One region of the Melaminivora sp. genome, then DNA from elsewhere that is predicted to be linked to it. Evidence: riboswitches for the same ligand, from Rfam matches in the RefSeq annotation. Region 1 holds a riboswitch; the other holds the start of a gene.

Region 1 (15,546 bases):
GACGATGCGGCCCGTGCCGCGCGATGGCGAGACCATGGGCGAGATCATGTTCCGCGGCAACATCGCCATGAAGGGCTACCTGAAGAACCCCCAGGCGACCGAGGAGGCCTTTGCCGGCGGCTGGTTCCACTCGGGCGACCTGGCGGTGCAGTACCCGGACGGCTACATCAAGATCAAGGATCGCAGCAAGGACATCATCATCTCGGGCGGCGAGAACATCTCCTCCATCGAGGTCGAGGACGTGCTCTACCGCCACCCGGCCGTGCTGGCCGCCGCCGTGGTGGCCCGGCCCGACCCGAAATGGGGCGAGACGCCCTGCGCCTTCGTCGAACTCAAGGACGGGGCCGAGGTCACGGCCGAGGACATCGTGGCCCACTGCAAGAAGCACCTGGCCGGCTTCAAGGTGCCGCGCGCCATCGTCTTTGGCGAGCTGCCCAAGACCAGCACCGGCAAGATCCAGAAGTTCGAGTTGCGCCGCCAGGCGGGCTCGGCCAGCGCCATCGATAGCTGAAGCCCGCTATTGAAAAAGTAGCTGAAGGTCGAGTGCCGGAGCCGTCTCGCGGTCAATTTCCTTGTGATTCGGAGGCCGTTCAGGCCTCGCCCGCCAGCCGTCGCAGCTCCTGCCAGGTGGCGCGCGCCAGCGGCACGCCGTGCGCCAGGGAGTCGGCGCGCTGGCGGTGGCGCTGCTGGCCCGGCAGGCGTGGCTGGCCGGCGGCCGCCAGCGCGTGGGCCAGTTCGCCGCAGCGCTCGGCAAAGGAGCGGCCCGCCGACCTGGCCGGGTCGATGGCGATGAGGAGCTCGCCGGTGCGCGGCGTCTGCGCGCCGGGGTGGCCGCTCCAGTCGAAGCCGAACGAATAGTTGCCGCCAGTGAGCGCCGCGGCCATCAGCTCCACCATCATCGACAGCGCCGAGCCCTTGTGGCCGCCCGCCGCGCCGCCGAAAGGCAGCAGCGCGCCGCCGTCGAGCACGGCACGCGGGTCGCGCGTCGGCCGGCCCTCGGCGTCCACGCCGCAGTTCTCGGGCAGCAGGCGGCCTTCGCGCGCGGCGATCTGCACGTCGCCATGCGCCATGCTGCTGGTGGCCATGTCGAAGACCAGCGGCGCCTCGCCCTCGCCCCGCGGGGCGGCAAAAGCGATGGGGTTGGTGCCAAACAGCGCCTGCCGGCCGCCGTGCGGCACCACGCAGGCCATGCTGTTGACGAGGGCCAGCGCCACCAGGCCCTGTTCGGCCAGCGGTTCGACGTCGGGCCACAGCGCGGCGAAGTGGTGGGAGTCGCGGATGGCCAGCAGGGCGATGCCGTTGGCGCGCGCCTTGGCGACCAGCAGCGCCTGCGCCGCGGCCCAGGCCGGCTGGGCGAAGCCGTTCCTCGCGTCGGCGGCGATGAAGCCGGGCGCCACGTCCTGGACCTCGGGCACGGCGTGCCCGTCCACCCAGCCGCTGGCCAGCGTGGCGAGGTAGCCGGGGATACGGAACACCCCATGGCTGTGCGCCCCGTCGCGCTCGGCCCCGGCGCAATTGGCCGCCAGAATGGCCGCAACCTCGCTGCTCGTGCCATGGCGCTCGAAAATGCGCGCCAGGGTGGCGCGCAGCTGCTCGAAGGGGACGCGCTCGGGAGGTGCGTCGGGGGGCGTGGCGGCAGGCAGATCAGGCATGGCAAAGGGGCGCAAGGGCCGTTGGGGGCGCCGAGGCGGGTCCTCTGCCTGAGGCGCCGGGGTGAGGGTGCAAACCCTGTGCTGGTCGGAGCTTGCTATTCAATAGATAGCTGAAACTCCTTACCGGTAAAGGGCTTGTGGCGGATTTGTCTCTTATTCTCCCAGGGCCCCGCCCTCGCGGCGCGGGTCGGCGGCGTCGGCCTGCGGCGCGGCGCTCTCCGGCACAGGCGCGGCGGACTCGGGCAGGTCCTGCGTTTCCCGGGCTTCCTGCACTTCCTGTGCGCCACCTTCGGCCGCCTGCTTCTTGAGCAGCGGGCGCTCCTGCCGGTCTTCCGTGGCTGCCGGGGTGGATTGCTCCTGCGCCTGTTGCTGTGCCTCGTCGTCCTCCTGCCCGGCCGCGATGGCCTGGCGCACCGCCGCCTTGTCGCCCGCGCCGGCGAACTTGCTGTACTTGCCCAGCAGGGGCACGAGCTGGCCGTAGATGCGCGGGCTGGCCGCCAGGCATTCGCGCTGCTCCAGGAAGTCCGGCTCGCCCGTGAAGTTGCCGATCAGGCCGCCGGCCTCGGTCACCAGCAGGCTGCCGGCGGCCACGTCCCAGGGGGACAGGCCGGCCTCGAAGAAGCCATCGGTGAAGCCGGCGGCCACATAGGCCAGGTCCAGCGCCGCGGCGCCCGGGCGGCGCAGGCCGGCCACGCGCGGCATGACGTCGGCCATCATCAGCAGGTAGCTCTTGAAGTTGTCGCCCGGCCGGAAGGGAAAGCCCGTGGACAGCAGGCACTCGGGCAGCCGGGTGCGCTTGGACACGCGGATGCGCCGGTCGTTCAGGAAGGCGCCGCGCCCACGCGTGGCGGTGAACAGGTCGTTGCGCGTGGGGTCATAGACCACCGCATGCTCCACGCGGCCCTTGACGGCCAGGGCGATGCTCACGCAATAGACCGGAAAGCCGTGGATGAAGTTGGTCGTGCCGTCCAGCGGATCGATGATCCAGACGAAGTCGGAATGCCTGGCGCCGCGCTCCGAGCCCGATTCCTCGGCCAGGATGCCGTGGCCGGGGTAGGCGGTGAGCAGCGTATCGATGATGACCTGCTCGGCCGCTTGGTCCACCTCTGTGACGAAATCGTTGATCTGCTTTTGCGACACCCGCACCGCCTCCACGTCGAGGGCCGCGCGGTTGATGAGGGCGCCGGCGGCGCGGGCGGCCTTGATGGCCACGTTGAGCATGGGGTGCAGGGAGGAGGACATGGGCTGGCAGTGACGAAGGAGCGGGGAGGGGGCGGCCGCAAGACAGGGCAAAGGGGCCGCACGGGCGCAGGCTGCCGGCGATGCGGAGCGCGCAAAGGGCCGATTCTAGGCGTTTACCCGAATTCAAGGCGAGCGCCGGGCAGAAAAAAGCGCCCTTGCGGGCGCCCGGGAGCCGCGTTACGCGGCAGGCTTACAGGCCCTTCTGGTCCCAGCCATAGCGCACGGCGGCCTCGTCGCGGCTCCAGTTGCCCTGGGGGTGGCGCGTGGCGTAGTGGCGCTGCAGGTCGGCCTGCGCAGCGCCCCAGTCGCGCTGTGCGTACTGCGGATCGCGGCGCATGTCCGAGCCGTAGCGGTAGGCGGGCTCGAAGTCCTCGTAGCGGCCGTGCTGCGTCAGGTGCTGGTCATAGTGGCCACGCCACTGGCCGGTGACGACCGGGTCGACCTGCTTCTGGCCGCCCTGCTGGTCCACCTCGACCACGTTGGACTTCACGGTCTCGTTGATCTGGTGGGTCTCGAAGGTCTGCGTTGCGCCCACCACCACCTCCTCGACCACGCGCGCCGTCTTCTGCACCACGGCCTGTTCGGTCGATTCGCGCACCTCGACGGAGGCGCCGCGCTGCATGGCGGCCAGGTCGGCCTCGGAGGCCGGACGGTCCACCGCGCGGCGCTCGACGTTGGCGCGCTGCGTGGTCAGCTCGACCTGCTCGGAGACGGGCTTTTCCACCACGCGCGAGACCACGCGCACGGAGCCCAGCTCCACGTCGCGCTTGCCGACGGCCAGCTCCTCCTGCACCACGGGGATGACGCGCTCGCGCTCGCCGGCGACCTCCCGAGCGGTGTAGGCGGCGGCGCCTGCCTGGTAGCCCTGGTAGCCGTGCTTGCGCCACTGCTCGGCGCGGCCCTTGATGTCCACGGCGCCGGCGCCGGCCAGCGCCGTGCGTGCGGCCTCGACCCGGGTTTCCTCGGTGGTCACGGAGACGACGGCCGAGCCGCGGCGCACCGCCTCGGCGTAGTCGCCGGCGTCATCGCCGCCGAACAGGTCCTCGAAGAAATGGCTGACCTTGGCCATGAAGCCGGTGTCGGCATCGTGCACGGCAAAGCGCTCGGAGGTGCCGGCGCCGGCATGGGCATCCACCCGGATGTCGGACTCGGGGATGCCGGCGGCGAGCAGGGCTTCATGGGCACGCTCGGCCTGGGCCAGGGTGTCGAAAACGCCAACGATGGTCTGTTGCATGGAAAACTCCTTTTTCTCTGGGGTTGCAGTCACGTCGCATGACTGAAGGGAAGGGCCGCCGGGGCGGCATGAAGGGGGCCTGTGCAGACGGGCGCCTCACGAGGGCTCGGGGGCTGACGGAGGCTCGGCACGCCACTGGCCCGAGACCGGGTCGGCACGCTCGACGCTCACCTGCTCGCGCCGCAGGGTGACGGTCTGCTCGCCCGGCCGTGCCTCGCGCACCGTGGTGATGCGCAGCTCCTCGCGCAGGTACAGCTGCCTGACGGCCACCCAGCGCTCCTCATAGACCGGCACCACCCAGGCGTCACCCTCCTGGCGCGGAGCGCGCACCTCGTCGGCGGGCTGATTGACGGGCACGCGCTCGACATGGGCGCGCTGTGCCCAGCCAGGCAGCTGCACGGTTTCCTCGTGCTCCTGAAGGTATTTGCGCACCCGCACCGCTCCCTCGTCGCGGCGCACGGTGGCAATCTCCACCTGCTCGTGCACGACCGGCACGGCCAGGGACTCGCCTGGCTGCAGGACGCGGGCCGGCGGCGCGCCGGGCCCGCATGCGGCGCGGGCGTCGTCCGGGAGCGGGGTGGCGGGGCAGGGCGGGGTGGGCGTCGAAAAGGGCATGGGCTGGCACGGGGGGCAGGTCGAAGGCCGCGGAGATCGAAGGCGGGGCTCCGGCGTCCTACAGGGTTGCCCCAGTGTGGCGAGCGCCGGATGGGCGGCCTGTCGTCGGGCCCCCTGCACCCGAGTAGGCCTGCGCCGGCAGGGTGTGCATGCGGGCGTGCGCGGCGGCAGCTCGGTCAGGCAGCTGTGGCCAGCGGCGACAATCGCGCCTTTGCCCGCGTCCTGCCGCCTCATGCGTACCCGCTTTGTTTTGATCCACACCAGCCATGCCGGCAACGTCGGTGCCGCCGCGCGCGCCATGAAGACCATGGCCTTCGACGACCTGGTACTGGTGGCCCCGCGCTGGGCCAACGTGCTGCGCCGCGAGGAGACCATTCAGCGCGCCAGCGGCGCGCTGGACGTGCTGCAGAGCGCCCGCATCGTCGACACGCTGGACGAGGCGCTGGAGGGCATGACGCACCTGTGCGCCACGGCCATGACGCCGCGCGACTTCGGGCCGCCCACGCGCACCCCGCGCGCACATTTCGAAGAACTCTTAAAAAGAGAGCATTATGCCGAGGCGGGACAAGGGGTTGAGGCTGATTTGGTGTCTAAAGGCGGCGAGGCCGGCGTCGCCTTCCTGTTCGGCAGCGAGCGCTTCGGCATGGCCAATGAGGACGTCTATCGCTGCCACGTGGCCCTGTCCATTCCCACCAATCCGCAGTTCGGCTCGCTCAACCTGGGCGCGGCCGTGCAGCTCATCGCCTACGAATGGCGCCAGGCGCTGGGCGGCTTTGCCGAGCCCGTCGGCGCCCCTGCAGGCGTGCGTGCCGACGCCGCGCAGGTCGCGGGCATGCTCGCGCACTGGCAGGAGGCGCTGGTCGCCATCGACTTCCTCGATCCGGCCGCGCCCAAGAAGCTGATGCCCCGGCTCAACCAGCTGTTCAACCGCGCCCAGCCCACGCTGGAAGAAATCCACATCCTGCGCGGTGTCGCCAAAGCCATGCTGCAGGCGGGCCGAGCCCAGCCGCTAGACTGAACCATTCGCCCCGCGGGGCGAGGACCGAAACATGCTTGCCCGCCTGCGCTCCGACATCCAGTGCATCCTCGAACGCGACCCGGCCGCGCGCAGCCGCTGGGAGGTCGTCACCTGCTACCCCGGCCTGCACGCCATCTGGCTGCACCGCCCCGCGCACTGGTGCTGGGGCCACGGCTTCAAGTGGCTGGGGCGCTTCATCTCGCACGTCTCGCGCTGGCTCACGGGCATCGAGATCCACCCCGGCGCGCGCATCGGCCGTCACGTCTTCATCGACCACGGCATGGGCGTGGTGATCGGCGAGACGGCGGTGGTGGGCGACGGCTGCACCATCTACCACGGCGTGACGCTGGGCGGCACCTCGCTGTACAAGGGCGCCAAGCGGCACCCGACGCTCGGGCGTGACGTGGTGGTGGCCGCCGGTGCCAAGGTGCTGGGCGGCTTCGAGGTGGGCGACGGAGCGAAGATCGGCAGCAATGCCGTGGTCATCAAGCCGGTGCCGGCGGGCGCCACGGCCGTGGGCATTCCGGCGCGCATCATCCCGAGCAAGGCCGGCCAGAGCGCCGACGTGACCGAGGCGGCGCATGCCGACGCCGCGGACGATGCCGCCGTGCGCAAGTTCAGCGCCTACGGCATCACCGGCCAGCAGGACGACCCGCTCACCCAGGCGCTGCGCGGCCTGGTCGATTCGGCCGGCGCGCAGGAGCACCAGATCGCCCTGCTGTGGCGCGCCATCGAGAAGCTCTCGGCCGGGCAGCACGCCGAGGGCTGCGTGCCGGGAGACGCCGCCACGCGCGAGCAGTTCGAGGCGGCGCGGCTCAACGACATCCTGGGGAAATAAGGCAGCGGGCAGCCGCCCGCCGTCGGGGCGCTCCGCGGGCCTTGGCCTCAGGCGTCGGCGCGCACGTGGCGCACGGCCGCCTTGGGCCGGAAGGCCTGGCAGACGCTGGCGCGCGTCTCCAGGTAGGGGCCACCGATCAGGTCGATGCAGTAGGGCACGGCGGCAAAGATGCCGGGCACGAGCTGCGCGCCGCTCTGCCCATCCTTGAGGCCCTCCAGCGTCTCGGCGATCGACTTGGGCTGGCCGGGCAGGTTGATGATCAGGCACTGGCCGCGGATCACCGCCGTCTGGCGCGACAGGATGGCCGTGGGCACGAAACGCAGGCCGATCTGGCGCATCTGCTCGCCAAAGCCGGGCATCTCGCGGTCGCCCACGGCCAGCGTGGCTTCGGGCGTCACGTCGCGCGGCGCGGGGCCGGTGCCGCCGGTGGTCAGCACCAGGTTGCAGTGCGCCTGGTCGGCCAGCTCGATCAGCGCCTGCGCGATGGCCTGGGGCTCGTCGGGGATCAGGCGCGCCTCGAACTCGATGGGGTTGTGCAGCGCCCGCGTGAGCCAGTCCTTGAGCGCGGGCAGGCCCTTGTCCTCATAGGCGCCGCTGCTGGCGCGGTCGCTCACGGAGACAATGCCGATCCGGACGAATTCGGGCGGGGGCAGGGCGGGGGTCGGGTCGGTGGTCATGGTGTCCTCGGCGGGTTCAGGCATCGCGCGAGCGCTGCTCCTCGGCGCCATAGACGGCCGCCTCGGTCATGTGCGCGCGGATGAACTGGAACAGCTCGCGCCAGGCGCGGCCCTTGCGCGCGGCCTGGCCGTCTTCGGCCGGCGCAGCGGTTTCGGCGGCCGCCTCCTTGCGGACCTGGCGAATCAGCGCGCGCAGCTGCTGCACGTCGGTGCGCGGGAACTGCACCAGCCAGTCCTGCAGGCAGGGGTCGTGCGCGGCGAGCTGCTCGCGCCAGTGCTCGGCCTGGTGCAGCAGCAGCTTTTCCTGGGCGCTGCCGCTGCGCTGCTCCTGCAGCGCCGCGTGGATGGCGGCGATGCGCTCTGCGTCGAGTGTGCGCATGAGCTTGCCGACGTACTGCATCTGCCGGCGCCGGCCCTCGAAATTGGTGATGCGCTGCACTTCCTCCAGCGCCTCGTGCAGCTTGTCGGGCAGCTCCAGCCGCATGAGCAGGTCGCCGCGCAGGTTCAGCAGCTCGGCGCCCAGCGACTGCAGGGCTTCGCTCTCGCGCTTGAGTTCGGTCTTGGTGGCACCGGTGGTGCCCTTGAGTTCGGCCTTCAGCTCGAGGTCCAGCTCGCTGCCCTCGGCGACGAACTGGCCTCGCACGAAATAGCCTTTTTTGGGTTTGCGTGGCATCGGTGCGGGGGCGTGGTGGGGGCGAAAAAGGCGCCGCGCCGCGCGGGCGCTCGGGCCCGGGCGCGATGGCTGCGCAGGCGCCAGGGCGGCAAGTATCATAGCCGGCGCTATGAACCAGAAGACCCGCCCAGGCGCCCGCCGCGCAGCCGCCGCCCCCGCTGCGCACCCCCCATCGTCCACCGCGCCGCAGGCCGGCTTCCAATACTCCCGCGCATTTTTTGAGGACCTGGTGGACCACGCCCTGGCGCACGCCCGCGCGCTGGGCGCCACCGACGCGGGGGCCGAGGCCTCCGAGGGCTGCGGCCTGTCGGTGGGCGTGCGCAAGGGCGAGCTGGAGACGGTGGAGCGCAACCGCGACAAGTCGCTGGGCGTCACGGTCTATGTGGGGCAGCGGCGCGGCAACGCCAGCACCTCGGACTTTTCCAGCCAGGCCATCGAGCGCACGGTGCAGGCGGCTTACGACATCGCCCGCTTCACCGCCGAGGATCCGGCGGCCGGCCTGCCCGACGAGGCCGACATCGCCCCCCAGGACACGCACCGCGACCTGCAGCTGTTCCACCCCTGGGCGGTGAGCAGCGAGGAGGCCGCGCGCCTGGCGCTCGAATGCGAGGCCGCGGCCTTTGGCACGCACCGGCGCATCACCAACAGCGAGGGCGCGGGCGTGTCGGCGCAGCAGTCGCATTTCTTCAGCGCACACACGCACGGCTTTCGCGGCGGCTACGCCAGCTCGCGCCACAGCATCTCGGTGGCGCCGATCGCCAGCCTGCCCGGGCGCAATGGCGAGATGCAGCGCGACTCCTGGTACAGCTCGATGCGCGACGCGGCGGCGCTTGCCTCGCCCGAGGCCGTGGGCCGCTACGCCGCCCAGCGCGCGCTGTCGCGCCTGGGCAGCAGGAAGATCAGCACGCGCGAGTGCCCGGTGCTGTTCGAGTCGCCGCTGGCCGCGGGCCTGCTGGGCGCGCTGGTGCAGGCCACCAGCGGCGGTGCGCTGTACCGCAAGAGCAGCTTCCTGCTCGACTCGCTCGGCCGGCAGGTGCTGGCCAGCCACCTGGACGTGGAGGAAGACCCCTTCCTTGCCGGTGGCAAGGGCAGCTCGCCCTTTGACCAAGAGGGCGTGCGCGTGGCACCGCGCCGTGTGGTCGAGGCGGGGCGCCTGGAAGGCTACTTCCTGTCCACCTACTCGGCGCGCAAGCTGGGCATGAAGACCACGGGCAACGCCGGCGGCTCGCACAACCTGGCGCTCGCCTCGCGCCTGACCCGCCCCGGCGACGACCTGCAGGCCATGCTGCGCAAGCTCGGCACCGGCCTGTTCGTGATCGAGCTGATGGGCCAGGGCGTCAATTACGTGACGGGCGACTACTCGCGCGGCGCCAGCGGCTTCTGGGTCGAAGGCGGCGAAATCGCCTACCCGGTGCACGAGATCACTATCGCCGGCAACCTGCGCGACATGTTCATGGGCATCGAGGCGGTGGGGGCGGACGCCTACAACTATGGCGCCAAGACCACCGGGTCCATCCTGGTGAACCGCATGAAGGTGGCGGGGAGCTGAGTCGCAGGTTTTCCACGTCAAAACGGGCCTGGGCCCTTGCCAATCAAGGGCTTGCAGCTATTGGTTTTGACTTGGTCTGCCGTGCCTGTCCGGCAGGCCAGTCCCTCCTGCAGGGACGGGCTCTGAATCTCGAGACGCAGCCCGGCGGTACGGCCTCCGGCAGGGTCAGGCAGCGCCAGGCTGCCGCATGGCCCGCAGCAGCCGCGCCGCTGCCGCCTCGGGGTCGGGCGCGGCGACCAGGGCGCGCACCACGGCGATCGATCCCACGCCTGTGGCCAGCACGGCGGGGAACTGCCCCTCGTCTATGCCGCCGATGGCCACCTGCGGATAGCCGCGCATGAGGCGCGCATAGGCGGCAAGGCGCGCCAGGCCCTGCGGGGCCGTGGCCATTTTCTTCAGGGTGGTGGGAAAGACCGCACCCAGGGCGGTGTAGCTGGGCCGGGCGCGGGCGGCGCGCAGCATCTCGGCGTAACCATGCGTGCTCACCCCCAAGCGTGCGCCCGATGCGCGCAGCGTGGCAAGGTCGGTCGCGGGCAGGGCGTCCAGGTCTTCCTGGCCCAGGTGCACGCCGTAGGCACCGGCGTCCAGCGCCGCGCGCCAGTGGTCGTTGATGAACAGCAGCGATTGCGTGCCCTGCACGGCGGCCACGGCGGCGCGCACTTCGCGCTCGATGGCCGCGCGGTCCTCGCTCTTGAAGCGCAGCTGCACCGTGGGCACGCCGGCGCGCGCCATGCGGCCGACCCATGCGGCGTCGGGCAGCACGGCGTACAGGCCCAGCTGGTGCGGGCACTCGGCAAAGGCCGGGCCGCTGGCTTGGTCGTCGCGTTCGGTCAGACCGAAGTCCTGCGGCGCATCCGGCCAGTGCGCGGCATCGAACTGGCCGGTGCGCTGTGTCTGCGCGGCCCAGGCGCGGGCGATGGCCTCGGCATCGTGGGCGATGAAGCCCAGCGCGCTGGCGGCCAGCAGCGCGGCGCGGTAGGCCGGGTCGTCGCTGGTCGGTGCGGGCGGCGGTTCGGGCGCAAAGCCCGTGAACGTGGCGGCGTGCGCGGACAGGATGCGCTGCGCCAGCGCGGCAGCGCCGCCGCTGTCGGGGCTGTCGGGGAGTTGGGCGCTCATGTCGCGTGGTGCCAGAACGGCGTGCCCAGCACCGGCGTGCTGGCCTGGGCGCTGGCCTGCGGCTGCATGGCGCCGCCCAGGCGGGCGGCCCGGCCGGCAGCCACGGCATCGGCAAAGGCGCCGGCCATGAGGACCGGGTCGCTGGCCTGCGCCACGGCCGTGTTCAGCAGCACGCCGTCAAAGCCCCATTCCATGACCTGGCAGGCGTGCGAGGGCAGCCCCAGGCCGGCATCGACCAAGAGCGGCACGTCCAGCCGCTCGCGCAGCAGCTGCAGGGCATAGGGATTCATGGGGCCGCGCCCGGTGCCGATCGGCGCCGCCCAGGGCATGACGGCCTGGCAGCCCACGTCCACCAGGCGCTGGCAGACCAGCAGGTCGTCGGTGCTGTAGGGCAGGACGTGAAAGCCTTCGCGGATCAGCTGCTCGGCCGCCTGCACCAGGCCGAAGATGTCGGGCTGCAGCGTGTAGTCGTCGCCGATGACCTCCAGCTTGATCCACGGCGTGCCGAAGACCTCGCGCGCCATGTGGGCGGTGGTGATGGCTTCCTCGGCGCTGTAGCAGCCGGCGGTGTTGGGCAGGACGGGCACGCCCAGGCGCTTGAGCAGTTCCCAGAATGCCTCGCCGCCGCTGCCTGGCTGCGCGCCCTGGCGGCGCAGCGAGGCGGTCAGCATGGCCGGGCGGGCGCGCTGCACAGCAGCTTCGAGCACGGCGGGCGAGGGATAGCGCGCCGTGCCCAGCAGCAGGCGGCTTTCGAAGGCCTGGCCGTAGAGCACCAGGGCGTCGGCGTCGGCCGACGGGGTGGCGATGTCTTGGGGTTCGGTCATGGAAGGGTATGTGCCTTGGCTTTAGCCGCCGGTCACCGGCGCGATGATTTCCACCTGGTCGCCGTCGGCCAGGGATTGCTCGGCGTAGCGGGTGTTGGGGATGAACTGCATGTTCACGGCCACGGCAAAGGGCGGGCGCGGCGCCAGGTGTGCCACGGCGTCGGCCACGGTGGCGCCGGCGGGCAGTTCGGTGGGGGTCTGGTTGATCAGGACGTTCATGGCTGTTGATGGGCAAGCTGCACGCGCAGCTCGAAGCGCTGCGCCAGCGGCGATTGTCCGGTGTGCAGCAGCTCCAGCACCGCATCGAGCAGGGCCGGGGCGATCATGAAGCCGTGGCGGTACAGGCCGTTGACCTCCAGCACGCGCGGCTCTCGCACGCGCACGGCGGGCAGGTTGTCGGGCAGGGTGGGGCGCAGCTGTGTGGCCAGCTCCAGAATGCGCGCCTCGGCAAAGCCGGGGTGCACGGCGTAGGCGGCGGACAGCAGCTCCAGTGTCGAGCGCACGCTGGCGGGCGAGAGGTCGTCGGACTCGATCTCGGTGGCGCCGATGACGAAGATGCCGTCCTCCTTGGGTGCGATGTAGATCGGGTAGCGCGGGTGCACCAGCCGCGTCGGACGCTGCAAGTGCACGTCCGGCGCGTGCAGGCGCACGACCTCGCCGCGCACGCCGCGCAGCTCGCGCCACTGCGCGCGCGCGCCCAGGCCCCGGCAGTCCAGCAGCAGATCGGGCTGGCCCGCTTCACCGGGCCGAAAATCCTGCGCGGTGCGCGCGCTGTGCCAGTGCACGGCAACGCCCAGCTCCTGCAGGGTGGCGGCCAGGGCGGCGAGCAGCTGGCGGTTGTCCAGCTGGCCTTCGCCGGGCAGGTACAGGCCCTGGTGGAAGCGCCCGGCCACGGCGGGCTCCAGCGCGGCCAGGCGTGCGCCGTCCAATGTCTCCATGGCGGGCAGGCCGGCCACGGCGCCCTGCGTGCGCGCCAGGGTCTGCTGCAGCCGGGCGGCGTCCCCGGCGTCCTGGCGGTGCCACAGTATCAGCGTGCCGTCTTGTTGAAAGAACACCGGCTTGGACAGCTGCGCCAGCAGCTCGGGCCAGCGCGCCAGGCCGTGCTGGCCCATGCGCACCACGCCCGGCTCGGTGATGGCCGACTCGGCCAGCGGCGCCAGCATGGCGGCGGCCACGCGCGCGGCGCTGCCCTCGGCGTCCGGGCCGCCGATGCCGTGCACTTCGACCCGGTGGCCGGCGCGCGCCAGCTGCACGGCCAGCAGCCGGCCCATGAGACCCGCGCCCAGGATGGTAATGGCGCGGGGGGTGTCGAGGGAGGGGATGAGGGAGGGGATGAGGGAGGGGATGAGGGAGGGGGGAAGGGTGTGCATCGCGTTCCTGCGGCCCGTGCGGGCCAGGGGAACAAAACGGGCGGTGCCACACCTGCCGAAAACTCCCCACGCCAGCATGACCTGGATCGGGTTGGAGGGTATTTCTCAGCCGTGGCCTGCGGGCTTGCAAGGCGGCGGCACCCCTGTTTCGTTCGAAGCGCGGATTACAGCACAGCGCCTGCAACCTTGATGTTGACGTGGCGCAGGCCCGCGCGGCCATGCCGGATAATTTTTGCCATGAAGCACGAACACCAGCAGACACCCCCGCACGGCCCTGGACGCTACGCGCGCGTGCTGTCGATCGCCGGCTCCGATTCGGGCGGCGGCGCGGGCATCCAGGCCGATCTCAAGACTTTCGCCGCCCTGGGCTGCTACGGCATGACGGCCATCACCGCCATCACCGCGCAAAACACGCGCGGCGTGGCGGCCATCCACGGCGTTCCGCCCGGGATGCTGCGCGCGCAGATCGATGCCGTGGCCGGGGATATCGGCGTCGATGCGGTCAAGATCGGCATGCTGCACTCGCCCGAAGTGGTGGCCGAGGTGGCCGCCGCGATCCGCCGCCATGGCCTGCCCCACGTGGTGCTGGACCCGGTCATGGTGGCCACCAGCGGCGACCGCCTGATTGCCGAGGAGACGGTGGACGCGCTGGTGCGCGAACTGTTTCCGCTGGCCGAGGTGGTGACCCCCAACCTGGACGAGGCCGGCTGGCTGCTCGGGCGCAACATCGACAGCGAGGCACAGCTGGGTGACGCGGCCGACGCGCTGCTGGCGCTGGGCGCGCGCGCCGCGCTGGTCAAGGGCGGGCACCTGCCCGGCGACCGCGTGGTCGATCTGCTGGCCTGCCGCCCCGGCGAGCACGAGCGGCTGGAGGCGGCGCGCATCGCCACGCCCAACGGCCACGGCACGGGCTGCACGCTGTCCTCGGCCATCGCGGCCCACCTGGCGCTGGGCGAGAGCCTGCCCTCGGCCGTGCGGCTGGCGCGCGGCTACATCCTGCGGGCCATCGCCGCCGGTGCCCAGGTGCGCACGGGCCAGGGCCAGGGGCCGCTGAACCACGGCTTTGCGCCCGTGGCCCAGCGGGTGTTGCGCTGAGAGACCGTGGGCAGGCTCCGGGGAGCGTTCACCAGCCCCAGGTCAGCCGCTTGGCGACCCAGCCGGTCTGGCCGCCGTCACGGCGCACCCGGGCCCAGCTGCCGCGCTCGCCCAGCGTGCGCACGATCTCGTTCTGCTCGAGCCGGCCGAGCACGCGGCTGCTGGTGCCGGGTTTCTCGCGCAGATTGGCGGTGCGCGCGGTGACCACGCGGTGCGGCTCTTTGCTGGTCAGCGGAGCGAACACCCAGCCCAGCGGCGCCTCGTGGTCGCGCACCCTGAGCCACTGGCCCCTGCGGGCGCTCACCTGCAGCGGATAGCCCGAGGCCAGCTCCCACAGCGTGTCGGAGCCGGTCGTGGGTTTCTCGCGCACATTCACCACCCGGCCCTTGATGCTCACGAAGTCGGCCGCATGGGCGACGGACAGGGACAGCGGCAGGGCTACGGCCAGGGCGGCGGCGCAGGAGGCCAGCCGGCGGGAGAGGCTGGGCAGACGGGGCAGACGGGGCAGGCGCGTCGGGTTCAGGGGCACGAGGGGATGTCCTTTCTCTTTCGGTCGGTGGATGAACAGCCCCTGTGGAGGCAAAGGGCTTGCGCGAAGTTCCTGCCGATGTGCCGCGCCTTGCCTCGCGGGCGCCTCGGTGGAACTGGAGTACGCTGCAGGCATGCCCCGCTTTGCCGCCAACCTGACCCTGTTGTTTACCGAGTACCCCTTCCTAGAGCGCTTTGCAGCCGCCCGCAAGGCGGGGTTCGAGGCGGTGGAATTTCTCTTCCCGTATGCGTGGCGCGCTGCCGACCTGCGCGAGCAGCTGGACCGCCATGGTCTGCAGCTGGTGCTGCACAACCTGCCGGCCGGCGACTGGGACGCCGGCGACCGCGGCATCGCCTGCGACCCGGCGCGGCGTGCGGAGTTTCGCGAGGGCGTGGCGCGCGCCATCGAGTACGCCACGGCGCTGGGCGTGCCGCAGCTCAACTGCCTGGCGGGCAGGACGCCGGGGGGCGTGGTGCCGCAGCATGCCACCGAGGTGCTGGTGGACAACCTGCGCCACGCCAGCGCCGAGCTGGCGCGGCACGGCCTGCGGCTGCTGATCGAGCCCATCAACACCTTCGACATTCCGGGCTTTCACGTCAGCCGCACGCAGCAGGCCCTGGAGCTGATCGGGCAGGTCGGCGCGGACAACCTGGCCCTGCAATACGACATCTACCACGCGCAGCGCATGGAGGGCGAGCTGGCCGCCACGCTGCAGCAGCACCTGGCACACATCGCCCACATCCAGATCGCCGACAACCCGGGCCGCCACGAGCCGGGCACGGGCGAGATCCACTACGCCTTCCTGTTCGAACACCTGGACCGCATCGGCTACAGCGGCTGGGTCAGCGCCGAGTACCGCCCCGCCGGCCGCACCGAGGACGGCCTGGGCTGGCGCGAGCGGCTCGCGCGGCAGTGACCACCCGCCGCGGCGCGGCACCCTCCCACCCATCGGTCGAAGAATCCATGTACCAAGACATCGCCTCGCTGCTGCGCGCCCTGTTCGATGCAGCCATCGCCTCGGCCCAGCCGGCGCTGTGCGTGCCGCCGCACCTGCCGCGCCCTGGGGACGTGCGTGGCCGCCTGGTGGTGATCGGCGCTGGCAAGGCTTCGGCCG
Region 2 (15,546 bases), on a different contig from region 1:
CGCCGGACGCTGGCGACGATGTCGCCCATGGTCGCGCCGGCGTTGCCCACCAGCTGCGAGCCGCTTTCCACCTGCTGCACCGAGGCGCCGATCAGGGTCTTGATCTCCCGGGCGGCCTGGGCCGAGCGCTGGGCGAGCTGACGCACTTCGCCGGCCACCACGGCAAAGCCCCGGCCGGCGTCGCCGGCGCGCGCCGCCTCCACCGCGGCGTTCAGCGCCAGGATGTTGGTCTGGAAGGCGATGCCATCGATCACGCCGGTGATGTCGCTGATCCTGCGGCTGCCTTCGTTGATCTCCTGCATGGTGTCCACCACCTGCGCGACCACCTCGCCACCGCGCGCGGCGACCTGGGCGGCCGAGCCGGCCAGCTGGTTGGCCAACTGTGCCGATTCAGACGTCTGGCGCACGGTGCTGGAGAGCTCTTCCATGCTGCTGGCCGTGGCCTGCAGGTTGCTCGCCGTGTCCTCGGTGCGGTGTGCCAGGTCGTTGTTGCCCTGGGCGATCTCGGCGGCGGCCGTGGCGATGCCATCCGAGGCCGAGCGCACCTCGGACACCAGGCGGCGCAGCGAGGCCACCATGTGCGCGAGCCCGTCCAGCAGCGAGCCTTTCGGGCTGTCGGGCATGGGCGTGTCCAGCCGGCCCTGCGCCACTTCGGCCATGACCGCCATGGCCTGCGAGGGGTCGCCGCCGATCTGGCGCAGCACCGAGCGCAGCACCACCCAGCCCACGGCCGCCACCAGCAGCATGACGGCCGCCACCAGCGCCAGGTCCTTGAACAGCGCCTGGCGCACGGCGGCGTCCACGTCGTCCATGTACAGGCCCGAGCCCACGAACCAGTTCCAGCCGTCCACGCGCATGGCGTATTGCAGCTTGGGCACCAGCGCCTGCTGGCCCGGGCGTGGGAACATGGCCGGCACGAACACCCGCCCGTCGCGGCTCGCGGCGAGAGCCTCGTTGATCTGGCGCAGCAGGTCCATGCCCGTGCCGTCCTTGAGCTTGCCCGTCATGTCCCGGCCTTCCCACTCGGGCTTGATGGGGTGCATCACGCCGCGGCTGTCCAGCGTCCAGATGTAGAAATACTCGGTGCGCCCGTCCGGGCCGCCGTAACGCGAGGCGCGCACCGCCTCCCGGGCGGCGTTCTGTGCGTCCTGCACCGGCATGGCGCCGCTGTCGGCGCGTGCCTTGTAGGATGCGACGATGCTGTGCGCAGACTGCACGGCCGTGGCCAGCACGTCGCGGCGGGCCTCGATGATCAGGCGGCGCTCCTGCACGAGCGCCAGGGCGGCCATCGTCACCAGCGCCAGCAGGGCGGTGGCGAGCATCCAGAGAATCTTGGCCTTGAAGCTGAGTCGGTTCATGGGAAAGGGCAGGCAGAGAGCGGGGCCTGGTGGGCCGGATGGGGCATGCCGGCGTCCGCACGAGAGTGATCGCGCGGCAGCGATGCCCGGCGTTCTATCGGCGTCATAGAGGAATTCTGAAGAGGGGATGGCCGGCGCCCGCCTAAAATCGTCCGATGCTCCAGCAACGCACCCTCAAGACCCTCACGCGCGCCGTGGGCGTGGGCCTGCACAGCGGCCAGCGGGTGGAGCTGACGCTGCGCCCGGCGGCGCCCGACACGGGCATCGTCTTTCGCCGCGTGGACCTGCCCGAGCCGGTGGACATCCCCATCCGTGCCGAGTCGGTGGTGGACACCCGCATGGCCTCCACCATTGGCGCGGGCAGCGCCAAGGTGCACACCGTCGAGCACCTGATGTCGGCCTGTGCCGGACTCGGTGTGGACAACCTCTACGTGGACATCACCGCCGAGGAGGTTCCCATCCTCGACGGCTCCTCGGCCTCCTTCGTCTTCCTGCTGCAGAGCGCGGGGATCGAACTGCAGAACGCGCCCAGGCGCTTCATCCGGGTGAAGCGGCCCGTGGAAGTGCGCGAGGGCGAGGGCGCGAGCCTCAAGTGGGCGCGGCTTGCGCCCTACCATGGCTTCAAGCTGCGTTTCGAGATCGATTTCGCCCATCCGGCGGTGGACTCGACCGGCCAGAGCGTCGAGTTCGACCTGGGGGAAGGCAACTACGCCCGCGACATCGCCCGCGCACGCACCTTCGGCTTCACCAAGGACGTGGAGATGCTGCGCGCCAGCGGCCGCGCGCTTGGCGGCGGGCTGGACAACGCCATCGTCATGGACGACTACAAGGTGCTCAACGCCGATGGCCTGCGCTACGACGCCGAGTTCGCGCGCCACAAGATCCTGGACGCCATGGGCGACCTGTACCTGGTGGGCCGGCCGCTGCTGGCCGCCTACAGCGCCCACCGCTCGGGCCACGCCATGAACAACCTGCTGCTGCGCGAGCTGCTGGCCCAGGAGGACGCCTGGGAGCTGGTCACCTTCGAGAGCGAGCGGCAGGCGCCGGCGGGCTTCGCCCAGCCCGTGCGCGCCTGGTGAGCGGCAGGGCATGCTGGTCTTTCGCGCGGCGGTCTTCTTCCTGCTGCTGGTGGCGGCCGTGAGCTTTGCCTTCTTCGCCGTCACTGGGCAGGCGCGCTATCGGCGCCTTGGAACGGTGGTGCTCAAGTGGACGCTGATCGCCGCGTTCCTGTTCTTCGCAGTGCTGATCCTCGAGCGCATCCTCTGAACGCGGGGCATCCGGCCCGAAGCCCTGGTGATGCGGACGCGCCCTATACTCGCCTGCGCTCCGGGGTGCACGAACGACAGGCGTGCTGAGATGGCGGACCCGACCGCCAAAACCGCGAACTTGATCTGGTTAGTACCAGCGTAAGAAGAGCTGCAGCAGGAAGGCCAGGGTGCGTGCGCGCGCCGGCGGGTGCACAGGCACCCGTCCCTCTCTTGCCGATTGCGGAGCATTTCCTTCACCACGAACCGGAGTGCCTGCCATGAACGCCCCCGCCGATTTCTCCCACCTGCTGGCCCGCGCGCGCGAGTCCTTTCCCGCCTCGACCAAATCCTTCATCACTGGCAGTCGCGCCGACCTGCGCGTGCCAGTGCGCGACATCCGGCTCACCAACGACGAGGTGGTCAGCGTCTATGACACCTCCGGCCCCTACACCGACCCGGCCGCCAGCATCGACGTGCGCCGTGGCCTGGCCAGCGTGCGCGGCGTCTGGATTGCCGAGCGCGGCGACACCGAGGCCTATGAGGGGCGCAAGCCCCTGGCGCTGGACGATGGGCAAAAGAGCGAGGACGCCGCTCGCCTGGCCGCCCTGCGCGCCGAGGCAGCCGCGCTGCAGCGCCAGCCGCACCGCGCCCGAAGCGGTGGCAACGTCACCCAGATGCACTACGCCCGCCGCGGCATCATCACGCCGGAGATGGAATACGTCGCGCTGCGCGAGAACGGCCGGCGCGAGTGGATGGCGCAGTACCTGCAGGACGCCGCACGCGAGCAGCGCCTGGCCGGCAACCCCATGGGCGCGAGCATTCCGCAAGTCATCACGCCCGAGTTCGTGCGCGATGAGGTGGCGCGCGGCCGCGCCATCATCCCGGCCAATATCAACCACCCGGAGGTCGAGCCCATGGCCATCGGGCGCAACTTCAAGGTCAAGATCAACGCCAACATCGGCAATTCGGCCGTGACGTCGAGCATCGAGGAGGAGGTGGAAAAGCTGGTCTGGGCGATCCGCTGGGGCGCGGACAACGTGATGGACCTGTCCACCGGCAAGAACATCCACACCACGCGCGACTGGATCATTCGCAACTCGCCCGTGCCGATCGGCACCGTGCCCATCTACCAGGCGCTGGAGAAGGTGGGCGGCATCGCCGAGGACCTGACTTGGGAGATCTTCCGCGACACGCTCATCGAACAGGCCGAGCAGGGCGTGGACTATTTCACCATCCACGCCGGCGTGCGCCTGGCCTTCATTCAGCTGACCGCGCAGCGGCGCACCGGCATCGTCTCGCGCGGCGGCTCCATCATGGCCAAGTGGTGCATGGCGCACCACCGGGAGAGCTTCCTGTACGAGCACTTCGAGGACATCTGCGACATCATGAAGTCGTATGACGTGAGCTTCTCGCTGGGCGACGGGCTGCGTCCGGGCTGCGCCTCGGACGCCAACGACGAGGCGCAGTTTGCCGAGCTGCACACCCTGGGCGAACTCACGCAAATCGCCTGGAAGCACGATGTGCAGACCATGATCGAAGGCCCCGGCCACGTGCCCATGCACCTGATCGCCGCCAACATGGCCGAGCAGCTCAAGACCTGCCACGAGGCGCCGTTCTACACCCTGGGGCCGCTCACCATCGACATTGCCCCCGGCTACGACCACATCGCCTCGGCCATCGGCGCGGCCATGATCGGCTGGATGGGCACGGCCATGCTGTGCTATGTGACCCCGAAGGAACACCTGGGCCTGCCCGACCGCGACGACGTCAAGCAGGGCATCATTGCCTACAAGATCGCCGCGCACGCCGCTGACGTTGCCAAAGGCCACCCGGGGGCACGTGCGCGCGACGACGCGCTGAGCCAGGCGCGCTTCGACTTCCGCTGGCAGGACCAGTTCAACCTGGGGCTGGACCCGGACACGGCGCGTGAATTCCACGACGAGACGCTGCCCAAGGACGCTGCCAAGGTGGCGCACTTTTGCAGCATGTGCGGCCCGAAGTTCTGCTCGATGAAGATCACCCAGGAGGTGCGCGAGTTCGCGCAGCAGGGGCTGCAGGCCAAGGCCGAGGAGTTCAACCGCGCGGGCGGGGGGTTCTACATTCCCATCACCAGCGAGGGCACGCCGCGAGGCTGACCGCCCCGTGAATACCCTCGGCAGGACGGCCTGGCAGCCCTCCTATAGTTGCCCGGATCCGGCACCACAAGTGCCGGGCTCCAGACTTCCTGCCGAGGTGAACCATGACACTGCCGGGCCGCTCTTCCTTGCGCGCGCGACTCTACTTTGCCACCGCCTTCTCGCTGCTTCTGCTGGTGGCGATCGGCCTCCTGGGCTATCTCGCGCTCGATGGCGCGCGGGCCACGGTGCAGGGCCTGTTTGCGCAGCAGGTGCATGCGCTCACGGCCATGGCCGAGCTGCGCACCGACCTGGCCCAGCTGCGGCGGCTGGAAAAGGACATCATCATCAACTTCAACAATTCGGCCGAGGTCGAGGAACTGCGCGGCGCCTGGGCGCAGCAGCTGGCGCGGGTGCGCGATGGCCTGCAAAGGGCGCGCCCGGCCGAAGGCGCTGACTCGCAGGCGACCTTCGTCGCCGGCCTGGAGCAGGCGCAGGCCGAACTGGGCCGCTACGTCGAGGGCATCGTCCCGATCTTCGAGCAGATCGAGCGTGCCCAGGTGGACGGTGCTGGCGCCGGCGCCTACGCCGAGCGCCTCAAGGCCTCCATGGAGGCAGCCGACGGCGCGCTGGCCGGGCTGTCGGGCCAGGCACGCGAGCGCATGGACGAGGCGCGCGAGCGGCTGGATGCACGGTCGGCGACCATGGCCCTTCTGATCGCTGCCGCAGTGGTGTTGGCGCTGCTCGTCCTGCTGCCGCTCACGCTGCTGACCGTGCGCTCGGTCACGGGTGGATTGCTGCAGGCGCGCGCCCTGGCCGAACGCATTGCCGCGGGCGACCTGTCACGGCAGGTGCAAGCCACCCGCAGCGACGAGGTGGGTCTGCTGATCGGGGCCATGGGCGGCATGCAGCAGGCCCTGCAGGCTCTGGTAGGGCAGGTGCAGCAAGCCGCAGGCGGCATCTCTTCGGCCAGTTCGGAGATCGCCCTGGGCAACCAGGACCTGAGCCAGCGCACCGAGCAAGCTGCGGCCAGCCTGCAGCAGACCGCCTCTTCCATGGAAGTGCTGACGGGCACGGTGCAGCAAAGCGCAGGGTCTGCACATGCGGCAAGCCGGCTGGCCGCTTCTGCCGCCGAAGTGGCCGAGCGCGGCGGCACCGTGGTGGCGCAGGTGGTGCACACCATGGGGGAGATCTCCGAGAGTTCGCGGCGCATCGGCGACATCACGGGCGTCATCGATTCCATCGCCTTCCAGACCAACATCCTGGCGCTCAACGCCGCCGTGGAGGCGGCGCGTGCCGGAGATTCGGGCCGGGGCTTTGCCGTGGTGGCCAGCGAGGTGCGCAGCCTGGCGCAACGCAGTGCCGAGGCGGCGCGAGAGATTCGGCAGCTGATCGACGCATCGGCCGAACGGGTTGCAGGTGGCTCGCGCCTGGTGGGCGAGGCGGGCGAGACCATGACGCAGATCGTCGAGGGTGTGCGCCAGGTCGCGGCCATCGTGGCCGAAATCACCGAAGGCGCCACGCTGCAGAGCGACAACATCGGCCAGATCAATCAGTCGGTCGCGCACCTGGACCGGATGACGCAGCAGAACGCGGCGCTGGTGGAGGAGTCGGCTGCGGCTTCGTCGTCGCTCAACGAGCAGGCGCGGCAGCTCGCGCAATCCGCGGCGCGGTTTCAGCTCGGCGAGGTGGGCGTCCGCGGGCCGGGAACGTGGGGCGCGGCAGCAGACGGCAGCGCCCCGCCTGCTGGCGTCGCAGCGGGTGCCCTGCTTCCGCCCACGCTGGTTGCAGGCTGAAGCAGGGCGGCGGATCAGAGCCTTGTCAGAAGCTCACGGCCATGGCCGGCACGTCGATGCGCACGATCGGGCGGGACAGCGCCGAGACCGTGGCGCGGGCGAATTGCTGCGCCCACTGCGGGTCCTGGAAGTGGCGCGTGCCGGCCGCCTGGGCCACCACCAGCACCTTGTCGGCCAGCAGCACCTTGCCGCTGGCGCGCAGCGGCTCGCACTCCAGGCGATGGAACTCGTCGTCGAGCCAACGGCGCGCCTGCTCCAGGTCCAGGGGTTCGCTGCCTTGCAGATCCAGGCGCAGTTCCTCGCCGGGGCTCAGGGTGATCAGGACTTCGCTGTGCATGGTGTTTCCGGGGTTTTCAGAAGGAGGAAAGGGCCCGGCCGGAGGGTGCTGCGCCCTGCCGGCCGGGGCTGTGGGCGAGCTTACACCGCGCCGCGGCGCCGGGCGCGCACCGCCTCGGCCAGCTCGGCCAGGCAGGCGGCCGAGTCGTCCCAGCCCAGGCAGGCGTCAGTGATGCTCTGGCCGTAGGCCAGCGCGTCGGGCCGGTCTTGGCCGGGCGTGAACTTCTGCGCGCCGCCCTGCAGGTGGCTCTCGACCATGACGCCGAAGACGCTCCGGGAGCCCGCGGCGATCTGCGCGGCGATGTCGCGCGCCACATCGCGCTGGCGCTCGTGCTGCTTGCTGCTGTTGGCGTGGCTGCAGTCCACCATCAGCGACGGGTGCAGGCCGGCGGCCTCCAGATCCTTGCAGGCAGCGGCCACGCTGGCTGCGTCATAGTTGGGCGCCTTGCCGCCGCGCAGGATGACGTGGCAGTCCTGGTTGCCCTTGGTGTGAACGATGGCCACCTGGCCGTTCTTGTGCACCGACAGGAAATGGTGGCCGCGGCCGGCCGACTGGATGGCGTCGGTGGCGATGCGGATGTTGCCGTCCGTGCCGTTCTTGAAGCCGATGGGCGCGGAGATGCCCGAGGCCAGTTCGCGGTGTACCTGGCTTTCCGTGGTGCGCGCGCCGATGGCGCCCCAGCTGATCAGGTCGCCGATGTACTGCGGGCTGATCACGTCCAGGAATTCGCTGCCCGCCGGCACGCCCAGGCGGTTGATGTCGATGAGCAGCTGGCGGGCGATGCGCAGGCCCTCGTCGATGCGGTAGCTGCCGTCCAGGTAGGGGTCGTTGATCAGGCCCTTCCAGCCCACCGTGGTGCGGGGCTTTTCGAAATACACGCGCATGACGATCTCCAGTTCGTCCTGGTACTGCGTGCGCACGGCCTGCAGGCGGCGGGCGTATTCGAGGGCCGCCTCGGGGTTGTGGATGGAGCAGGGCCCGATCACGACCAGCAGACGATCGTCCTCGCCAGCCATGATCCGGCCGATGTTGCGGCGCGTGTCGGCGATCAGGGTCTCCACCCGGGAGCCCCGGATGGGGAAGAAGCGGATCAGATGGTCGGGAGGCGGAAGCACGGTGATGTCCTGGATGCGTTGGTCGTCGGTCTGGCTGGTGCGGTCGTCGACGTTGCGATACCAGGTCTCGGCGCTGGCAGGGATGCGTGCGTTCATGGCTGTCTCTCCGGTGGATGGGTGGGATGGTGGAAAACGGGGAACAAAAAAACCGCCGGGCTGCTGGCAGCTTCGGCGGTTTTTCAGGGAGGGTTTTCGTGTGGCTCGGGGTGCGCGCGTACCTCTCTCATCCGCCTGGGACAGAGAACCAAAAGTAAAACCAGAAGGAGGAATACGCGCGGGGAGCGGACATGCGGGGCAATGTAGCACGCTTTGACGCACTGCAGCATGGGGCGGCGTTGCCCCCTGGCCACAGGGCTTTCACGCTGGCGCAGGCGCTCACGCCGTGCCGCCGACGGTCAGGCCTTCGATGCGCATGGTGGGCTGGCCCACGCCCACGGGAACGCTCTGGCCTTCCTTGCCGCAGGTGCCCACGCCGCTGTCGAGCTGCATGTCGTTGCCGATCATGGTCACCTTCTTGAGCGACTCGGGGCCGCTGCCGATCAGCGTCGCGCCCTTGACCGGATAGAGGATCTTGCCGTTTTCCACCCAGAAGGCCTCGCTGGCCGAGAACACGAACTTGCCGCTGGTGATGTCCACCTGGCCGCCACCGAAGTTGGTGGCGTAAAGGCCGCGCTTGATGCTGGCAACAATCTCCTGCGGGTCCCTGTCGCCGCCCAGCATGTAGGTGTTGGTCATGCGCGGCATGGGCAGGTGGGCGTAGCTCTCGCGCCGGCCGTTGCCCGTGGGGGCGACCCCCATCAGGCGTGCGTTCAGGCTGTCCTGGATGTAGCCCTTCAGGATGCCGTCCTCGATCAGCACGTTCTTCTGTGTGGCGTGGCCCTCGTCATCCACGTTGAGCGAGCCGCGCCGCTCGGCCATGGTGCCGTCGTCGAGCACCGTCACGCCCCGGGCTGCCACGCGCTCGCCGATGCGGCCGCTGAAGGCGCTGGAGCCCTTGCGGTTGAAGTCGCCCTCCAGGCCGTGGCCCACGGCTTCGTGCAGCAGCACGCCGGGCCAGCCCGGGCCGAGCACGACGGTCATCTCGCCGGCCGGTGCCGGGCGCGCGTCCAGGTTGGTGAGCGCCGCCTGCACTGCCTCCTGGGCGTACTGCGCGATCTGCTCGTCGCTGAAGTAGGCTAGGCCAAAACGCCCGCCGCCGCCGGACGAGCCCACCTCGCGCCGACCGTCCTGTTCGGCGATCACCGTGATCGACAGGCGCACCAGCGGGCGCACATCGGCGGCAAGGGTGCCGTCGGCGCGGGCCACCAGCACCACGTCGTACTCGGCCGCCAGGCCGGCCATGACCTGCACCACGCGCGGGTCACGCGCCCGGGCGTGCTGCTCGGCGCGTTCGAGCAGCTGCACCTTGGCTGTGCTGTCCATGCTGGCGATCGGGTCCAGGCCGGCGTAGAGGGAGCGGCTCGGCGCTACTTTTTTGCGAGCTACACGTCCGCGCCCAGCTTGGCCTGCACTCGAAATCGAGCGTACGGTGGTGGCAGCATCCATGAGCGAGGCCAGCGAGATGTCGTCGGAATAGGCGAACGCCGTTTTCTCGCCGCTCACGGCGCGCACGCCCACCCCCTGGTCGATGGAGAACGAGCCCGTCTTGACGATGCCTTCCTCCAGGCTCCAGCCCTCGTGGCGCGTGTACTGGAAGTACAGGTCGGCGTCATCGACCTGGTGCGCACGGATGTGCGAGAGCGCGCGCGACAGGTGCGTCTCGTCCAGGCCGAAGGGGGTGAGCAACAGCTCGCGGGCGATGGCCAGGCGCTCGATGGTGGGTTCGCGGGAGATCATCGCGGCATTTTAGGCAGCCGCCCGACGCCGCGCCGCCCGCGGGGCTACCCGTGCCCGGACGTCTCGCGCTGCGCGCGCGCCACCGACATCAGCACGCCCAGTGCCAGGCCGAGCGTGGTCATGGCCGTGCCGCCGTAACTGATGAAGGGCAGCGGCACCCCGACCACCGGCAGGATGCCGCTGACCATGCCCATGTTCACGAAAGCATAGGCGAAGAAGATCATGGCCACGGCGCTGGCCATCAGGCGCTCGAACAGCGTGTTTGCGCGCGCCGCGATTGCCAGGCCCCGCCACACCAGCAGCAGAAAGCAACTGATCAGCACCAGGTTGCCCACCAGCCCGAACTCCTCGGAAAAGGCCGCGAAGATGAAGTCCGTGGTGCGCTCGGGGATGAACTCCAGGTGGGTCTGCGTGCCGGCCATGAAACCCTTGCCCCACAGCCCGCCCGAGCCGATGGCGATCATGCCCTGGATGATGTGAAAGCCCTTGCCCAGCGGGTCGCGCGTGGGGTCCAGCAGCGTGCAGATGCGCTGCTGCTGGTAGTTGTGCAGCACCGGCCAGCGCACGCCGTCGGCGCAGATCTGCGGCTCGAACCACACCACCAGCGCGATGCCGATGGCGCCCAGGATGACGGGCGGCAGCACCAGCTTCCAGGGCAGGCCGGCGAAGAAGATGACCGATGCCCCGGCGGCCAGCACCAGCAGCGCCGTGCCCAGGTCGGGCTGCTTCATGATGAGGCCCACGGGCAGCGCCAGCAGCAGCACCGCGATGACGAAGTCCAGCGCCCGGACCTGTCCCTCGCGCTTCTGGAACCACCAGGCCAGCAGCAGCGGCATGGCGATCTTCATCAACTCGCTGGGCTGCACCACCACGCCGATGTTGATCCAGCGCTGCGCGCCCTTCTTGGTGATGCCGAACAGCGCCACCGCCACCAACAGCGCCACGCCCACCACGTACAGCGGCAAAGCCAGCGCCATCAGCCGCTGCGGCGGCACCTGCGCCACCAGAAACAGGATGCCGGCGGCCAGCAGCATGTTGCGGCCGTGGTCGGCAAAGCGCATGCCGTGGTCGAAGCCGGCGGAATACATCGCCACCAACCCCAGGCCGGCCAGGGTGAGCAGCAGCAGGATCAGCGGCCAGTCGAAGCCGCGCAGCAGCGGCACGATGCGCTGCGCAAGCGTCGGCGAGCGGAACGTCGTCGGATGCGTGGAGGTAGTGGTGGGCTTTGCTGCGGCCATGGCGGCGAAATTATCCGCCGCATGGGCACAATGGCCCTCCATGGCCCGCACCCATCTGCTGTACCTGCATGGTTTTCGCTCCTCGCCCCAGTCGTACAAGGCGCGGCTGGTGGCAGCGCACGTCGCCGCGCACCACCCGGACATCACCTTCTGGTGCCCGCAGCTGCCACCTTCGCCGCACGCCGCCATGGCCCTGGTGGCCGAAGGCATCGCCGGCTGGCCGACGGGCGAAGCCATGGTGGTCATCGGTTCGTCGCTGGGTGGTTACTACGCCAGCTGGGTGGCGCTGCACAAGCGCTGCGCGAGCATGCTGCTCAACCCGGCCGTCGATCCGGCGCGCGACCTGGCGCGCTACATCGGCGAGCAGACCGCCTGGCATGCGCCCGAGGAGCGGTTCTTCTGTCGCGCCGAATACATCGACGAGCTGCGGCAACTCGATGTGCGGGGCACGCAGCCCGCCGGCCCCGAGCTGTTGATCGCCGCCCAGGGCGACGAGCTGCTGGACTGGCGCGAAATGGTGGCCCGCTATCCCCGCGCGCGCCAGATCGTGCTGCCCGGGGGTGACCATGCGCTGAGCGATTTCGAACGGCTGCTGCCCGAGGCCATGGCCTTTTGCGGCCTGGCGTGAGGGCCACTCATCCCGCCGTTGCCGTGCCGGTGTTCCAGTACGCCTGCAGCACGCCGGGCAGCTCCTCGATGCGCCGCACCACGCCATCAAGTTCCTCGGCATCGACAGAGGTTGCATAGAGAATGACCTCGACTTCGGTGTCGCGCGTGCCCAGCTGGTGTTTCTGCACTGCGCGCACCGGGTACTGCGCGGCTTCGAGCAACTGCACCATGCGCTCGCGCACCTCGGGCTGCTCGCTGCGCCGGCACATGGCATAGACGTGGTAGGTCGCCTCGCTCGCGGCGCTACTCAGGGGGCTGCGGTTGATGTGGTTGACCACGGGGCGCAAGAGCGTGTTGCTGGCCAGCACGAACAGCGTTGCCAGGGCTGCCTCGACGATGAAATTGGCCCCGGCGCACGCGCCCACGGCGGCCGAGCCCCATAGCGTCGCCGCAGTGTTCAGGCCGGTGACGTTGATGCCCTCCTTCATGATGGCGCCGGCGCCCAGGAAGCCCACGCCGGTGATGACGTTGGAGACCACGCGCGCCGAGCCCTCCACGCCGTTCATGCGCATGGACAGATCGACGAACACCGCTGCGCCCACGGCCACCAGCGCGTTGGTGCGCAGGCCGGCGGTGCGCTGGCGGATCTGGCGCTCCAGGCCGATGACGCTGCCGAAGGCAAAGGCGAAAAACAGGCTGACCAGCGTGTTCAGTGTGGCGACGGGATCGATGTTCTGCAGGGCCAGCATGAAAGGTGCGGGAACGAAGCGGGGAGGGCGCGAGGGTAGCTCAGGCGGCCAGCGAGGACGAGCCTTTCAGCCCCGCGCTGGTGGCGGCGCGCGTACGCCAGGGCCAGGAGCGCAGCCAGGGCCGCGCCCAGGCCAGCAGCTGGCGTGCGGCAGCGGAGGGCGTGCCTGCCGGGCGTGTCTTCCGAAGTTCCGGGGCGTCCCGCGGGGTCAGCATGTCGTCCGCCGCCCTTTCGGCGGCGAGCGCGCGCCAGCGCCGCCGCGCGGACGGCGACAGCCGGGCGTACACGGCGGTGCGCTGCGCCTCGGGCAGCAGCGAAAGCGCATCGACCATCTGGCGGGGGCTCAGGCGCGACAGCGCCTGGGCGCAGGCACCGGCGCCTGCCTGCTCGACCAGACGCTCGAGCACCTGCGGGCGGCGCAGGCGCAGCGCGGCCAGAAGGGCGCGCTCCAGCGCGCCGCTGCCGGCGGCCGGTGCGATGGCGTGGGAGTAGGCGAGGCGGTGGTCGGCGCGCGCAAGGGAGGCGCGACGTCCGGTGGTTTGCGGCATGCGGATTTTTCTCCTTGGAAAGGGCGGGCAGGGCCGCCAGGAGCACGCCGCGCCATCCTCAATGGCAGTGCGTGGCCTCCGGCGGCCGGAAGCGGTGAGAAGAACGACAAAGAAAACGCAAAGCCCCGCCGTTCGGCTCTTGCTGTGCGCAATGCACAGGAGAGGGCGGCGGCGAAGCCGTGCAGAGGGTGCCGGCTGCCAGGGGGACCGGGAGAGGGTCGGCCCTTGGGCAGCGCGGCGGCGAGGGCGCCGTCATGGGCGGTGTGCCGGGCGCCTGTTCAGCGGCCCGGGCGGTCCTGCCCGCCCTGCATGCTCAGAAAGCTGCGGATGCGGTGCGTGGGCCAGTCGGTGCGTGCGTCCAGGTCCAGGGCTTCGAGCAGCGGCGCTGCCGGTAGGCGTGGGCCCTCAGAGACGGTTGGCGCCACGGTGGGCAGGATGCGGCGCAGCACGCGCGGGTTCAGGAAGGCAGGCATGGCTTGTCTCCGGTGCAGGCACGGAAAAAGGCCACGTAGCGGTACGCATCAACCAGGCTCGCACGACCAGCGTGCGGGCGCGCAGCGAAGACGGAACGCGTCGAAGAAGGCGGCTCCGAAGAGTCGCCGGGAATGGCAAAAGGCGGGGATCGTTCGATCCACACAGGCAGCAGGCCGGCCGGGCCTCCCGCTGCCAGGGCAGGGGGAGTCGGTCAGTCGGCCAGCAGCGCAGCCCTTGCGGCGCGCTCTATCTCGCTGGTTGAACTGGCACTGTCCACGTGGGGACTCCAAAAATGACGAAGCGCGCATTGTGGCAAAAATACGTCATCTTGTCAAGCCTCTGCGAGCGGGTGGGGTGCGGATATGTGCTGCCGCGCCAAGGCCGAGGTTCGCGGCAGGGCGCGCAGCAGGCCGGCCACGATCAGCGCCTGCGCCGCGTAGTAGCTCGACAGCACCCCCACCTGCGCCGCGGGCAGGGGCTGGACGAAGCGGTCGATGGCCAGCAGCGCATCGCTCAGCAGGAACAGCGCTGCGCCCCAGGCTACGGCGCGTGTGCCCGGCACCTCGCCGGCCAGCTGGGCATGGCGCGCGAACGCCTGCGCGGCCATGAGGGCGATCACCAGGACGTAGGCCGCCACCGGCAGCCGCAGCGCCGCCGGCAGGCCACCCAAGACCAGCAACGCATACACGGCTGCGCCAACGGCGAGCACCGCCACCAGCGCCCGCCGAGCGGCAAACCAGGGCACGCCCTGGCGGAACAGCCGCAGGTAGGCCAGGTGCGCCAGCAGGAAGGCCCCCAGCCCGGGCAGGAACAGGCCGGGCAGCATGAGCGCGACGTCTCCCGCCAGCGAGGCCAGCAACGCAAGCAGCAGCAGCCAGGCCTTGCCGTTGTTTGGGTGAAAAATGCCGCCATCCCTTGATGGATAAAGACGTGCAGCTACGCTTGTGATAGCAAAAGCCATTGCCAGCGGCTTGAATAGCCAGTACCACTCAATCCACCCCAGCGCGCTCGTGGCCGTGGCCAGGGCGCCCGCTTCGACCATCAGCGCCAGGCCCATCCCGATGCGGCCCTGCACGGCCGCGGCCAGTGCCCACTGGCAGGCCAGCAGCGTAGCGAACCACAGGGCAGCCTCCGGGCGGGGCAGGTTGTCGGCATGCCACAGAAAGACCGCGGCCCCGGCCGCCAGCAACATGAACTGCGCGATGCTGAAGACGCGCAGCGCTGTACCCATGGGCGGAGCGAACAGCGGCAGGTCGTTGATGTCGAACGCCGGCTTCGGATGGCTGCGCGCCACGTCTTCCGGGCGCCAGCCCGGGCCCTTGAGCCACACCCGCAGCTTGTCGGCCCAGCGCCGCGTGCGCCAGCTGTCCTGGGCCAGCGACGCATACACCTGCGCATTGGCCCACAGCGGATCCCAGCTGTTGAGCAGCCCGCGCGTGCCATAGACGCAGGGCTGGGCCGGGTCTTCCTCGCGGAAGGTGCCGAACAGCCGGTCCCAGAGGAGCAGGATGCCGCCGTAGTTCCGGTCCAGGTAGTCGTCGTTGACGGCGTGGTGCACCCGGTGGTTGCTTGGGCTGCAGAACCAGCGGTCGAACCAGCCCAGGCGTCCGACCTGCTCGGTGTGCACCCAGAACTGGTAGAGCAGATCGACCAGCCCGACCACCACGAAGACCAGCGGCGGCACGCCGGCCAGAGCCATCGGCAGGTAAAACAGCCAGCTGAAGAGTGCGCCCGAGCTGGTCTGGCGCAGGGCGGTGGAGAGGTTGTAGTGCTGGCTCTGGTGGTGCACTGCATGCGCCGCCCACAGCACCGCTACCTCGTGGCCCATGCGGTGCAGCCAGTAATAGCAAAAATCGTAGAGCAGCAACGCCAGCAGCCAGCCGTACCAGGTGGTCCAGAAGGCGTCGTTCCTCCACAGCGCCAGATGCTGCCAGGCCAGTGTGTACAGGCCCAGGCGCAGCACCACCGTGAAGGCCGCGCTGGTCTGACTGAGCAGGCCCAGGTTCAGGCTGCCGATGGCATCGGCCAGCGCGATGGAGCGCCGGCCGCGGCGCCGGTCGGCCGCCCACTCCAGCGCCATCAGCAACAAGAAGACGGGGGTAACGAGAACGATGAGCTGGCTGGCG

Evidence for each region. A riboswitch is a leader RNA that binds a small molecule or an ion and turns the genes downstream of it on or off. The one in region 1 is predicted to bind thiamine pyrophosphate.
Region 2: another riboswitch for thiamine pyrophosphate. It lies ahead of thiC (phosphomethylpyrimidine synthase ThiC); the one in region 1 lies ahead of RT051_RS07215 (FAD-dependent oxidoreductase).

The regions. Positions count from the first base shown of each region.
Region 1 covers NZ_DAMCAM010000024.1:22,088-37,633, reverse strand. The annotation lists gene RT051_RS07280 (acyl-CoA synthetase) at 1-511, shown strand, start outside; gene RT051_RS07275 (Ldh family oxidoreductase) at 591-1,652, opposite strand; gene RT051_RS07270 (inositol monophosphatase family protein) at 1,806-2,894, opposite strand; gene RT051_RS07265 (YsnF/AvaK domain-containing protein) at 3,085-4,128, opposite strand; gene RT051_RS07260 (YsnF/AvaK domain-containing protein) at 4,225-4,743, opposite strand; gene RT051_RS07255 (RNA methyltransferase) at 4,976-5,761, shown strand; gene cysE (serine O-acetyltransferase) at 5,793-6,599, shown strand; gene mog (molybdopterin adenylyltransferase) at 6,647-7,276, opposite strand; gene yjgA (ribosome biogenesis factor YjgA) at 7,293-7,949, opposite strand; gene pmbA (metalloprotease PmbA) at 8,059-9,498, shown strand; gene RT051_RS07230 (thiamine phosphate synthase) at 9,664-10,614, opposite strand; gene RT051_RS07225 (thiazole synthase) at 10,611-11,438, opposite strand; gene thiS (sulfur carrier protein ThiS) at 11,460-11,657, opposite strand; gene RT051_RS07215 (FAD-dependent oxidoreductase) at 11,654-12,709, opposite strand; TPP riboswitch at 12,855-12,963, opposite strand; gene thiD (bifunctional hydroxymethylpyrimidine kinase/phosphomethylpyrimidine kinase) at 13,046-13,903, shown strand; gene RT051_RS07205 (SH3 domain-containing protein) at 13,932-14,372, opposite strand; gene hyi (hydroxypyruvate isomerase) at 14,566-15,348, shown strand; gene RT051_RS07195 (glycerate kinase) at 15,396-15,546, shown strand, end outside.
Region 2 covers NZ_DAMCAM010000001.1:7,502-23,047, forward strand. The annotation lists gene RT051_RS00035 (methyl-accepting chemotaxis protein) at 1-1,358, opposite strand, end outside; gene lpxC (UDP-3-O-acyl-N-acetylglucosamine deacetylase) at 1,514-2,437, shown strand; gene RT051_RS00045 (hypothetical protein) at 2,448-2,624, shown strand; TPP riboswitch at 2,676-2,788, shown strand; gene thiC (phosphomethylpyrimidine synthase ThiC) at 2,884-4,740, shown strand; gene RT051_RS00055 (methyl-accepting chemotaxis protein) at 4,845-6,515, shown strand; gene RT051_RS00060 (hypothetical protein) at 6,541-6,852, opposite strand; gene RT051_RS00065 (3-deoxy-7-phosphoheptulonate synthase) at 6,933-8,063, opposite strand; gene tldD (metalloprotease TldD) at 8,343-9,803, opposite strand; gene rodA (rod shape-determining protein RodA) at 9,848-11,041, opposite strand; gene RT051_RS00080 (YqiA/YcfP family alpha/beta fold hydrolase) at 11,082-11,669, shown strand; gene RT051_RS00085 (MgtC/SapB family protein) at 11,677-12,399, opposite strand; gene RT051_RS00090 (hypothetical protein) at 12,440-12,946, opposite strand; gene RT051_RS00095 (hypothetical protein) at 13,225-13,419, opposite strand; gene RT051_RS00100 (lysoplasmalogenase family protein) at 13,752-15,546, opposite strand, start outside.